Regions from separate parts of the Pantoea sp. PA1 genome, predicted to be linked through region 3. Evidence: predicted binding sites of a transcription regulator. Region 3 holds the regulator's gene; each other region holds the start of a gene.
The links. The regulator Fur, encoded in region 3, represses iron uptake genes when iron is present. The targets are predictions, from matches to a motif close to ATAATAATGAGAACNACTATCAA.
Positions count from the first base shown of each region.

Region 1: fes (enterochelin esterase) is a predicted target of Fur. The motif match lies at 1,835-1,857, and genes of this name have one in related genera.
Region 2: exbB (tol-pal system-associated acyl-CoA thioesterase) is a predicted target of Fur. The motif match lies at 2,260-2,282, and genes of this name have one in related genera.

Region 1 is NZ_JBXGEE010000002.1:195,288-199,184, forward strand. It holds gene AC1V0D_RS11700 (amino acid adenylation domain-containing protein) at 1-267, opposite strand, end outside; gene AC1V0D_RS11705 (MbtH family protein) at 260-481, opposite strand; gene fes (enterochelin esterase) at 567-1,793, opposite strand; gene AC1V0D_RS11715 (TonB-dependent siderophore receptor) at 2,033-3,897, shown strand, end outside.
Region 2 is NZ_JBXGEE010000004.1:179,254-183,150, reverse strand. It holds gene tcuC (MFS transporter) at 1-787, opposite strand, end outside; gene exbD (TonB system transport protein ExbD) at 1,024-1,446, opposite strand; gene exbB (tol-pal system-associated acyl-CoA thioesterase) at 1,453-2,175, opposite strand; gene metC (cystathionine beta-lyase) at 2,437-3,627, shown strand; gene AC1V0D_RS16425 (DedA family protein) at 3,799-3,897, shown strand, end outside.
Region 3 is NZ_JBXGEE010000001.1:323,002-326,898, forward strand. It holds gene glnS (glutamine--tRNA ligase) at 1-996, shown strand, start outside; gene AC1V0D_RS01770 (hypothetical protein) at 1,231-1,626, shown strand; gene fur (ferric iron uptake transcriptional regulator) at 1,695-2,138, opposite strand; gene fldA (flavodoxin FldA) at 2,484-3,014, opposite strand; gene ybfE (LexA regulated protein) at 3,147-3,422, opposite strand; gene ybfF (esterase) at 3,591-3,897, opposite strand, start outside.

The sequences.
Region 1 (3,897 bases), on a different contig from region 3:
CTCGGGTAAGCGGAAATGCTGCGCGACAGGCCACTGCAGCGGCTCGCCGTCCCGCTCGCCAAAGGCCATGTTCAGGGTGTCCGCCTCCTGCATGCCCGCCACGATAGCGCGGGAGAGCAGCGCGCTGTCCAGTGCGCCCCGCAGTTCCACAAAATGTGCCACGGCGTAGGCATTGCTATAGGGCGAGAGCTGGTCAGCGATCCAGATACCGGGCTGGGCAGCCACCAGCGGCAGCGTTTTCTGTGGTGTCAGGGAGAGTTCAGACATGATCGCTCCGGCTGGCTTCTGCGGTGACGGGGCGGATATTGTGCCAGTGTTCATTCAGCCACGTCAGGCAGTGTGCCTGTGGCGCGGGGCCCCATACCGGCTGCCACCCGGCCGGGATCGCACAAAAGGTGGGCCATAAGCTGTATTGCTGCCGATCGTTCTTCAGTACCAGACACGCCTGCTGCGGGTCGTCAAAAGGGTGAGGTTGTTGCATATCAGTCTCCTGACCACCATCGCGGGGCGCGCTGACGTCCCGATTCTGCCCGTGGCACCCTGCAGTGGCGGGCAGGCGGCGGACGTTAAGCGAATGAGGATGATGGCCACAGGGTTTTCAGGCCGGTCAGCAGCCCGCCGCGCCAGCAGAGTGCATCGTGACCGCCTTCCACCGGGTGATAGCTGACCTGATGTCCGGCATCGGTCAGATCGCGCTGAAACTGCTGATTTGCGGCCAGAATCAGCCGCTCGCGCCGACCCGCTTCCAGATAAAAGCGCCGTGGCGGTGCCTGCAGCAGGCCCTGCTGTAACTGCTGCGGCAGCCAGCCGCTGGGATCGTCGCGCCCGGGCCACCAGAAAGAGCCGGAAAGGCTGACGGCACCGGCAAAGGTGTCGGGCCAGGTCAGCGTGGCGTAAGCGGCAGCGAGGCCGCCAAAACTCTGGCCGATCACCAGCGTGCGGTCGCTGTCGATACGGCAGGGCGTCTGGTGCGCAACCTGTGGCAGCAGCTCATGCTGAACGGCCAGCCAGAAGTCAGGGTTGCAGGTCAGCTCGCGCGTGCGGTGTTCACGATCGATGATGTCGATCATGACATAGACCGCCGGGGGCAGTTCGCCTGCCGCGGTGAGCTGCTGAAGCGGACCGGCAACCGGCATGCTGTGCGCCCAGAACTGTCCATCCAGCAGCAGTGCCAGCGGACGCGCGCCAGCATCGGCCTCGCCGGTTACACAGATCCAGATCTGACGCTGGTTGCCCAGCCGTTTGCTGCGCCACAGAAAGTGTTGCAGGGGTACTGCGGCGGCGCGGCCTTCATCGACCGCCCGCCAGACCTGCTGGTCAGGCGCATGAGGCAGGTGCAGCGGCGAGTGTGACATACCGCGCCCGCCCGCCCAGCCACGCAGCGGATTGAGCGGGTCGTTTTGCGCCTGCGGAAATTTCTGCTTCCACCACTGCCGTAACGCCTGCGCATTGCTCTGGCCGGTAAACGGCTCAGCCTGCGTATCCGGGATCAGAAAGTAGCTGCCACGCCAGTCAGCGGGCAGGGTGGTTTGCCACCACCAGACATCGGTGTGGGGCAATGGAGAGAGTGAAACAGGGGCGACGGCATGATGATGATCGGTCACGCCGGTAATGTTGATCCAGACGCGGCGGGTATCCGATCTCTGTGTGTCGCCCTGCGGATCGCGCCAGAAAAAGGTGACCTGACAGGTGCCCGCGTCACCCGGTTCAATCAGCGGAATCCCCCGCTGCTGCTGCTGTTGCCACCAGCGTTCACTGCCGGTTTCTTCGTTTAACCAGGTCATACGCGCCATCGTTCGAACAGACGAAATCTGTGCCATAAATGATATAAATAATAGTATTGATAATTATTTGCATTTGCAATAGGGTGTTTCCGCTCGTCAGAGCGTGTGTGCATTTTCTCTGCCGCACCGGCTTTCAGCGGGGTGTCTCGCGGTGCTGAAATCAGCCGGGCAGGAAGGGGATCAGGGACATTACCTTTTTACCGGCGCGCTGGCAGTGGCATTCCTGCTGGTCGTCCAGGAACAGAAAAATGAAAAAGTTATCGCGGCTTTCACTGGCCATTATGATTGAACTGGGTTTCACCGCCTCTCTCATCTCTGCCGGTGCCGTGGCGGCCAGCAGCGATCCGGCGCTTAACAACACCGCGTCAGACAGCCTTAACGACAGCACCATGATGGTGACCGCCGCCGAGCAGACGCTGCAGGCGCCGGGTGTCTCGACCATTACCGCCGACGAAATCAAAAAGCACCCGCCGGCGCGCGATGTCGCCGAAATCATCCGCACCATGCCGGGCGTCAATCTGACCGGTAACTCCACCAGCGGTCAGCGCGGCAACAATCGTCAGATCGATATCCGCGGCATGGGCCCGGAAAATACCCTGATCCTGATTGATGGTCTGCCGGTGACCAGCCGTAATGCCGTCCGGCTGGGCTGGCGTGGCGAGCGTGACACGCGCGGCGACAGCAACTGGGTGCCGCCAGAGATCATCGATCACATCGAGGTGATCCGCGGCCCGGCAGCGGCCCGTTACGGTAACGGGGCGGCGGGCGGCGTGGTCAACATCATTACCCGAAAAGAGATGGATCATCAGTGGCACGGCTCGTGGAGCGCCTACTACAACGTGCCGGAGCATAAGGATGAGGGGGCCTCCCGACGCACTAACTTCAGCCTTGAGGGGCCACTGGGGGATGATGTCAGCTTCCGCCTCTATGGCGGGCTGGCAAAAACGCAGGCAGATGCGTATGACATCAATGAAGGGCACGCCGCCGCCCGTACCGGAAGCTATGCCGGATCGTATCCGGCGGGCCGGGAAGGCGCGGTCAACAAAGACATTCATGGTTTGCTGCGCTGGGCTTTTGCGCCGATGCAGGCGCTGGAAGTGGGAGCCGGTTTCAGCCGTCAGGGCAACCTCTACGCCGGGGATACGCAGAACACCAACACCAGTGATCTGGTGAAAAGTAAATATGGTGATGAGACTAACCGGCTCTATCGGCAGAATGTCTCTGTCAGGTGGACCGGTGCCTGGGACAATGGCGTCAGTACCAATACGTATGCGCAGTATGAGAATACCCGTAACTCCCGGCTGAACGAGGGGCTGGCGGGCGGGACGGAGGGCATCTTCTCCGACAGCCATTTCAACACCATCCAGCTGGATGATCTGCTGCTGCACAGTGAGATCAGCGTGCCGTTTGAGTGGCTGGTGAATCAGACGGCGACCTTTGGCACCGAGTGGAATCAGCAGCGGATGAAAGATCCGTCGTCAACCACGCAGGCTGCCAGTTACGGTTCCATTCCGGGGATCGCCACCACCGGCCGCTCTCCCTATTCTCAGGCGGAGATTTTCTCGCTGTTTGCCGAAGACAACATTGAGCTGACTGACAGCACCATGCTGACGCCGGGAGTGCGTTTTGATCATCACTCGATCGTGGGCGATAACTGGAGTCCGTCGCTCAACCTGTCTCAGGGGCTGGGTGATGAGCTGACCCTGAAAATGGGTATCGCCCGTGCTTATAAAGCGCCGAGCCTCTATCAGACCAACCCCAACTATCTGCTCTACAGCAACGGCCAGGGCTGCGCCGCCAGTACCGGAGCCTGCTACCTGATGGGGAATGATGATCTGAAAGCAGAAAACAGCATCAACAAGGAGATTGGGCTGGAGTGGAAGCGTGACGGCTATCAGGCCGGACTGACCTGGTTCCGTAACGACTACCGCAACAAGATCGACGCGGGCAGGGTGCCAACCGGCACCGCCTCTAACGGTAAAACGGACATCTACAAATGGGAAAACGTGCCGAAAGCCCTGGTCGAAGGCGTGGAAGGCACGATCAACGTTCCCTTCTCCGACAGCGTGACGTGGAACAACAACTTCACTTACATGCTGCAGAGTAAGAACAA
Region 2 (3,897 bases), on a different contig from region 3:
GGGTAAAAGCGGTGATCATGTAGAACATCACCGTGGTAGTGACCACCATCAGCATCCCCGCCAGCACCAGCGCCCAGTTGCTGGCGACCGAGCGCATGATCTCCGTCATGCGCGGATGATGCTTGCGTTTGCTGAACGCTTCGGTCTCTTCCAGCGTGCGGCGGATATAAAACAGGAACGGCACAATCAGACAGCCCACCACAAACGGGATACGCCAGCCCCACTCCGTCACCGCCTCTTTCGCCAGCAGATGGTTCAGCATCAGACCCAGCAGGGCGGCGAAGATCACCGCAATCTGCTGACTGCCCGACTGCCAGCTGACGAAAAAGCCTTTGCGCCCTTTCGGCGCCACTTCGGCCAGGTAGACCGACACGCCCCCCAGCTCAACGCCCGCGGAGAAGCCCTGCAGCAGGCGTCCCAGCAGGATCAGAATCGGCGCCGCAGCGCCCAGCGTGGCGTAACCCGGCACCAGCGCGATAGTCAGGGTGCCAATCGCCATAAGACCCAGCGTCAGCAGCAGGCCTTTGCGGCGACCATGATGGTCGATGTACGCGCCCAGAATAATCGCCCCCAGTGGGCGCATCAGAAAGCCTGCGCCAAAGGTCATCAGGGTCAGCATCAGGGAAGCGAACGGGTCATCGCCGGGGAAGAAGGTTTTAGCAATGGCCGTGGCGTAGTAGCCAAAGACCATGAAATCGTACATCTCCAGGAAGTTACCACTGGTGACGTTGAAGATGGTTCGGGCGGCGCTTTTCGGGGGCTTTTGTAAAGACGGGGCGTGACTCATAACGGCTTCCTGTTGTTTTTTAGCCGTTTTAGCCTGCCTGCCGCGAGAATAATGTGACCTGGCTCACCATTGCACTTTACAATTCTATGTACATAAGTAACAACAAATTAACAATACAGACCAGCCAGCATAAGTGATCGGTGTCACGGCGGATCAGCCAGATATCATCTGGTCAGCAGAGGGCCATAAAAAAAGGCGACTGCCTCAGTCGCCTCTTTGTCGTGCCGGATAACCCGCTATTTCTTCACGGTTTCCGTACCCATCAGACCAATTTTCAGGTAGCCCGCCGTGCGCAGCTTATCCATCACGCTCATCAGCGTTTCATAATCGACCGACTTGTCGGCCTGGAAGAAAATGGTGGTCTCTTTATTGCCCTGGGTCTGGCTGGTCAGCACATTCACCAGTGAGTCCGGCGTCACCGCGTCGTTACCGACGTAAAGCTGCTTATCTGCTTTGATCGACAGGTAAACCGGTTTTTCCGGACGCGGCTGCGGCGCGCTGGTTGAGGCGGGCAGATTGACGCGCACGTCGACCGTGGCCAGTGGCGCGGCCACCATAAAGATGATCAGCAGTACCAGCATGACGTCGATAAACGGCGTCACGTTAATCTCATGCATTTCACCATCGGTTTGCAGATCGTCGTTTAATCGCATTGCCATAAGAACTTACCCTAAGCGCAGTTTCTGAGCCGCTGCAGGACGCGGAACCTCAGTGGCCACGGTACCCAGGTCGATGTCACGGCTCTGCAGCAGCATCACCTGCGCAGCGACATCACCCAGCGAGGCTTTGTAGTTGGCGATCATGCGGGCAAAGACGTTGTAGATCACCACCGCCGGGATCGCCGCGACCAGGCCAATCGCGGTCGCCAGCAGCGCTTCGGCGATACCCGGTGCCACCACCGCGAGATTGGTGGTCTGGGTTTTGGCGATACCGATAAAGCTGTTCATGATGCCCCAGACGGTGCCAAACAGACCGATAAAGGGCGCGACAGAACCAATGGTCGCGAGGAAGCCATTTCCGCGTCCGGCGTGGCGGCTGAACGCAGCAACGCGGCGCTCCAGGCGGAAGCTGGTGCGATCTTTAATGCCGTTGGTATCTTCCACACCCGCCGACAGCGTCAATTCATTCTGCGCATCGTTCAGCAGTACGACGCTGTGACTGTGATTGGTAAACGACTGGGCAATGCGGGCGGCGTCATTCAGACTGCGCGCTTCGCCCAGCGCCAGCTGCTCGCGCTTCAGGCGGCGCTTCGCGGCACTGAGTTCGGCATATTTGCCAAAGAATATCGCCCAGGTCACTACGGAGGCCAACAACAGGCCAATCATGACCACCTTTACCACGATATCGGCATGCTGATACATGCCCCAAACGGAGAGGTCCGTTTGCATCAAATCACTGGCTACCACGCTGCTTCTCCAACTTCATATACAGGGATGCGGGACAAGCGCGAATAATAGCAAAATAATGGCGAATTGATAGTAGTTCTCATTACTATTTACAAACTCTGACCGCCCGCTTTGCCGTGACCCGCGCGGCTTTCAACCCGCTTTTTATCCTGCTCTCTGTTCTGATAATCGCCATTGAGTCTCAACCCTGCTGGCCGTTTCGTGGTAACGTGAGAGCTTAGTCAGAAGCGGCAAGGGCGACTCATGACCACCAGAAAAATTGATACCACGCTCGTCAGTGCAGGACGCAGCAAGCGTTATACCCAGGGTTCGGTGAACAGCGTGATTCAGCGCGCTTCCTCGCTGGTTTTTGATACGGTCGCGGAGAAAAAACGCGCGACCGCAGGACGGGCAAAAGGTGAACTCTTTTATGGCCGTCGTGGCACCCTGACGCACTTCGCGCTGCAGGATGCGATGACGGAGCTGGAAGGCGGCGCGGGCTGCGTGCTCTACCCCTGCGGTGCGGCAGCGGTGGCGAATGCGATCCTGGCCTTCGTCGAAGCGGGCGATCATCTCCTGATGAGCGGCGCGGTCTATGAACCGACGCAGGATTTCTGCACCAGAATTCTGGCGAAGATGAATGTCTCGACCAGCTGGTTCGATCACAGCATCGGCAGCGAAATCGGTGCGCTGGTCCAGCCCAACACCCGCGTCGTGTTTCTGGAGTCCCCCGCCTCAATTACCATGGAAGTGCAGGATATTCCGGCGATTGTGGCGGCGGTGCGCGCCATCGCGCCAGAGGCGATCATCATGCTCGATAACACCTGGGCAGCCGGTATCCTGTTTGATGCGCTGGCGCACGGCGTCGATATCTCGATTCAGGCTGGGACCAAATATCTGATTGGACACAGCGATGCGATGATCGGCACGGCGGTCGCCAATGCGCGCTGCATCGATCAGCTGCGCGAAAACTCCTATCTGATGGGCCAGATGGTCGATGCCGATACCGCCTATATGGCGAGCCGCGGCCTGCGCACTCTGGGCACCCGTCTGCGTCAGCATGAAGAGAGCGCCCTGCAGGTCGCGGAGTGGCTGGCAGCACGGCCCGAGGTGGCCCGCGTCAACCATCCTGCGCTGGCGCAGAGCAAAGGCCATACGTTCTGGCAGCGCGACTTTAACGGCAGCAGCGGCCTCTTCTCATTCATTCTGCAGGAAAAATTGAGCGCCCCGCAGCTGGCGGAATATCTCGATCACTTCCATCATTTCAGCATGGCTTACTCCTGGGGCGGCTATGAATCGCTGATCCTGGCCAATCAGCCTGAAGAACTGGCCGCGATTCGTCCGGCGGGCGGCGTGGATTTCACCGGTACGCTGGTCAGGCTGCACATCGGTCTGGAGCATGTGGATGACCTGATCGCCGATCTGGAGGCCGGTTTTGCGCGTCTGACGCGCTGAGCAAAGAAAAAAGTAAACAGAAGATAAACCGGGTCGCGGCTGACCAGTGAGTTTGCCGGGCTATGATGGATTTGTTGTTAACATTTATCCCGTATCGTTCAGCGCGTCAGTGCAGTCACTGCGCGCGCGGAATGCAGACGAATAGTTCCTTGTGACGTGATGGAATCGCTAATGGGTGTTTTACACGAGATTGTCCAGGCGCTCTGGCATCAGGATTTTGCCGCGCTGGCAAATCCGGATGTGGTATGGGTGGTGTATGGCGTGATGTTT
Region 3 (3,897 bases):
ATTACGCACTCGCTCTGTACGCTGGAGTTCCAGGACAACCGCCGTCTTTATGACTGGGTGCTGGACAACATCACGATTCCGGTTCATCCGCGCCAGTATGAGTTCTCGCGCCTGAATCTGGAGTATGCGGTGATGTCAAAACGCAAACTCACTCAGCTGGTGACCGAGAAGCACGTAGAAGGGTGGGACGATCCGCGCATGCTGACCGTTTCAGGTCTGCGCCGTCGTGGTTACACCGCAGCTTCTATCCGTGAGTTCTGCCGTCGTATTGGCGTGACCAAGCAGGATAACATCGTCGAGATGGCGTCACTGGAATCCTGCATCCGTGATGATCTGAACGAAAATGCGCCACGCGCGATGGCAGTACTCGATCCCCTGAAAGTGGTGATCGAAAACCTGCCCGCCGGTCATAACGAGGTCATCACCATGCCTAACCATCCGGGTAAACCGGAAATGGGCACGCGTGAAGTGCCGTTCAGCCGTGAGATCTGGATTGACCGTGCAGATTTCCGCGAAGAGGCGAACAAACAATATAAACGTCTGGTTCTGGGCAAAGAAGTCCGTCTGCGCAATGCCTATGTGATCCGTGCAGAGCGGGTAGCCAAAGATGAAGCGGGCAACATTACCTGCATCTACTGCACCAGCGATGTGGATACCCTGAGCAAAGATCCGGCCGATGGCCGCAAGGTGAAGGGGGTGATTCACTGGGTGTCTGCGGATCATGCGCAGCCTGCCGAGTTCCGCCTCTATGACCGACTGTTCAGCGTGCCGAATCCGGCGGCGGCTGAAGATTTCCTGGCGGTGATCAACCCTGATTCACTGAGCATCAAAAATGGTTTCGTCGAACCGAGCCTGCGCGATGTGGAAGCAGCCACCCCGTTCCAGTTTGAGCGAGAGGGCTATTTCTGCGCCGACAGCGTTTACTCTAAACCGACGCAGCTGGTGTTTAACCGCACCGTGGGGCTTCGCGATACCTGGGCTAAAACGGGCGAATAATCGTTTAGGGCTGACCTCATAAAATGACAAAAGGGCGATTAATCGCCCTTTTTTATTGCCCCTGTGTTGAGAATTGCCGACGTTTATTCTGGCTTAACGCAAATCCTGCTCAGACTGCCTTGTGAGAGAAATCTGAGTTTAAAAAAATTAATCAATTTCAGGATGTGAATTGTCCGCTTTCAGGTAGGCTATGCGCTCTAAGAGGTAGCAAAGCGGGTTATATAAGGAAAAAAAATGCCAGTCCTCGCTCAGGAAGCCAAACACAGTGTCGTCGTTTTACATCAGCTCATTGAACGTATTTTTAATCAGCCTGCCGGATCGGATGACAGCTTTGAGCTGATGATGTCCTTTTTCCATCCTGATTTCCGCATGGTGACGCCAAAAGGTAAAGAGTACGATCTTAACGCGGTCGAAGAGCTGTTCCGACAGCTGCAGGGGCAGCGGGAAGGGATGCGAATTGCGACCTGTGAGCACGTCATACTCTCTCATCACGAAAATGAGATCACCGTGCAGTATCGTGAGATGCAGATGCTGAATGGCAATAACCAGAGCCGTATTTCGCTGGCGATTCTGGATTGCAGCAGCTCGAATCCACGCTGGCGTTATCTGCAGGAGACGCTGGTGGCCTGAGGGTTCAGCTGAGCACAGACGAAAAAAAACCGGTCACGTAACCGGTTTTTTTATTTCCGCACGCCAGATTACTGGTCGTGCAGGGTCTCATCTTCACGGCAGTCGCCCAGCGTACAGTGTCCGTACAGATAGAGGCTGTGGTTGGTCAGCTTGATGCCGTGGCGGGTCGCGATTTCACGCTGACGCGTTTCGATGGATTCATCGCTGAACTCAATAACCTTGCCACAGTCCAGGCAGATCAGGTGATCGTGGTGATGCTGCTGCGTCAGTTCGAAAACGGATTTGCCGCCTTCAAAGTTGTGACGGGTCACAATACCGGCGTCGTCGAACTGGTTCAGCACGCGGTAAACGGTGGCCAGGCCAATCTCTTCGCCGATGTCGATCAGGCGTTTATACAAATCTTCCGCGCTGACGTGATGGCACTCAGGTTCCTGAAGCACTTCCAGAATTTTCAGTCTGGGCAGTGTCACTTTCAGGCCAGCCTTCTTTAATGCGGTGTTGTTGTCAGTCATGCGGATTTTGTCCTGTTACTAATATTCACTTTTGTGGCTTGTCGCCTTGAATGTCGATCTGTGCTCATTCGCATTTGCGTCTCATTATAGAGCTCAGGGGATGAAATGAAAACCTGAGGGCCGTGAATCATCATGGGCGATGGGGGAAGCTTCACCGGGCCGGGGAGGATTCTGGCAGAGGTCTTTCAGTACATCACTGCGTCATACCGCCTGAGCTAATACGCGGAAGATCGATGCGGGTATTCTACAGATTAAACGAAGAAAGTTAAAAAAATGTGGCTATTATTTCTATAGGAAATTCCATTGCCTCAATGTGAGCTGGCGCTCACATTGAGGCGGGGTGCATCAGGCTTCGATGATCTCTTTCAGCTGCAGTTCATCAAAAATCTGCTTAACCCACTGATCAACGCGCTGGCTGGTCAGCTCAGGCTGACGATCTTCGTCAATGGCCAGGCCCAGGAAGTGCGTCTCATCAGCCAGACCTTTTGAGGCTTCGAAATGGTAGCCTTCTGTTGGCCAGTGACCCACGATAACGGCGCCGTGCGGCTCGATAATGTCGCGGATTGTGCCCATCGCATCACAGAAATATTCAGCGTAATCTTCCTGGTCGCCACAGCCAAACAGGGCAACCAGCTTGCCGTTGAAATCGATCTCTTCCAGCGTCGGGAAGAAGTCATCCCAGTCGCACTGCGCTTCACCGTAGTACCAGGTCGGGATGCCCAGCAGCAGGATATCAAACGCTTCCAGGTCTTCTTTTGTACTTTTCGCGATGTCATGCACTTCTGCAACATCTTTACCCAGCTGTTTCTGGATCATTTTTGCAATGTTTTCGGTGTTGCCGGTATCGCTGCCAAAGAAGATGCCTACGAGTGCCATGAGTAAAATAACCTCTTAAATCCTGATAATGAGATGTGTGCCGCAGCACATTTCTGCGAATAATAGCAGACGAGACAAACCCGCGGAACGGTTAAAGCCTCGACATTTGCTCCTGCGTGCGATTTGCCCGCATCAATCCAGTTTGAGCTGCGCCAGCAGCATCTGTTCAATCAGTTCGCTGCGGCTGAGATTACGCTGCGCGGCCAGCGAATTGAGTGCATCGACGGCCTCACTGTTCATTTTCAGTTCGACACGACGCAGTCCGCGCCCTTTGTCACGTTTCAGTTGATTGCGCTTATTGATGCGCAGCTGTTCATCACGCGAAAGCGGACTGGTTTTGGGGCGACCCGGGCGGCGCTCATCAGCAAACAGATCGAGCGTCGTGCGGTCAGTGTGTTCTTTTGCCATGGCTTAGTAAAACTGAATGGGTGCGGGCGCCAGACGCTCACCGCGCAGATTATAAATTATTGGCCGTTGCCGCAGAAAAATCGACCTGCGGCAAAATTTTAGCGCGCCATCATACTGCACGCTTACTCCGGACGCCAATCCTAAACCTTTACTGCCATCTATTTGCTTTTAAAGCGCAAAAAAGCGCCGCACACTGCGCAAAACGGCATCGGGCTTCTCAGCATGCACCCAGTGGCCTGCACCGCCGATCACGTGGGCCTGCGCCGCCGGGAACTGCTGAAGTAACGCATCGCGATAGCGGTTATCCAGGTAACTGGAGTCGCCGCCGCGGATAAAGAGAGCCGGATGAGGCCAGGCGGGAACAGGCTGCCAGCCAGAAAGGGTAGGGTAGTTATCCCACAGCACCGGCACGTTAAAGCGCCATTGGCCGTCATGAAATGACTTCAGCAGGAACTGAATGACCCCTTCTTCTTCA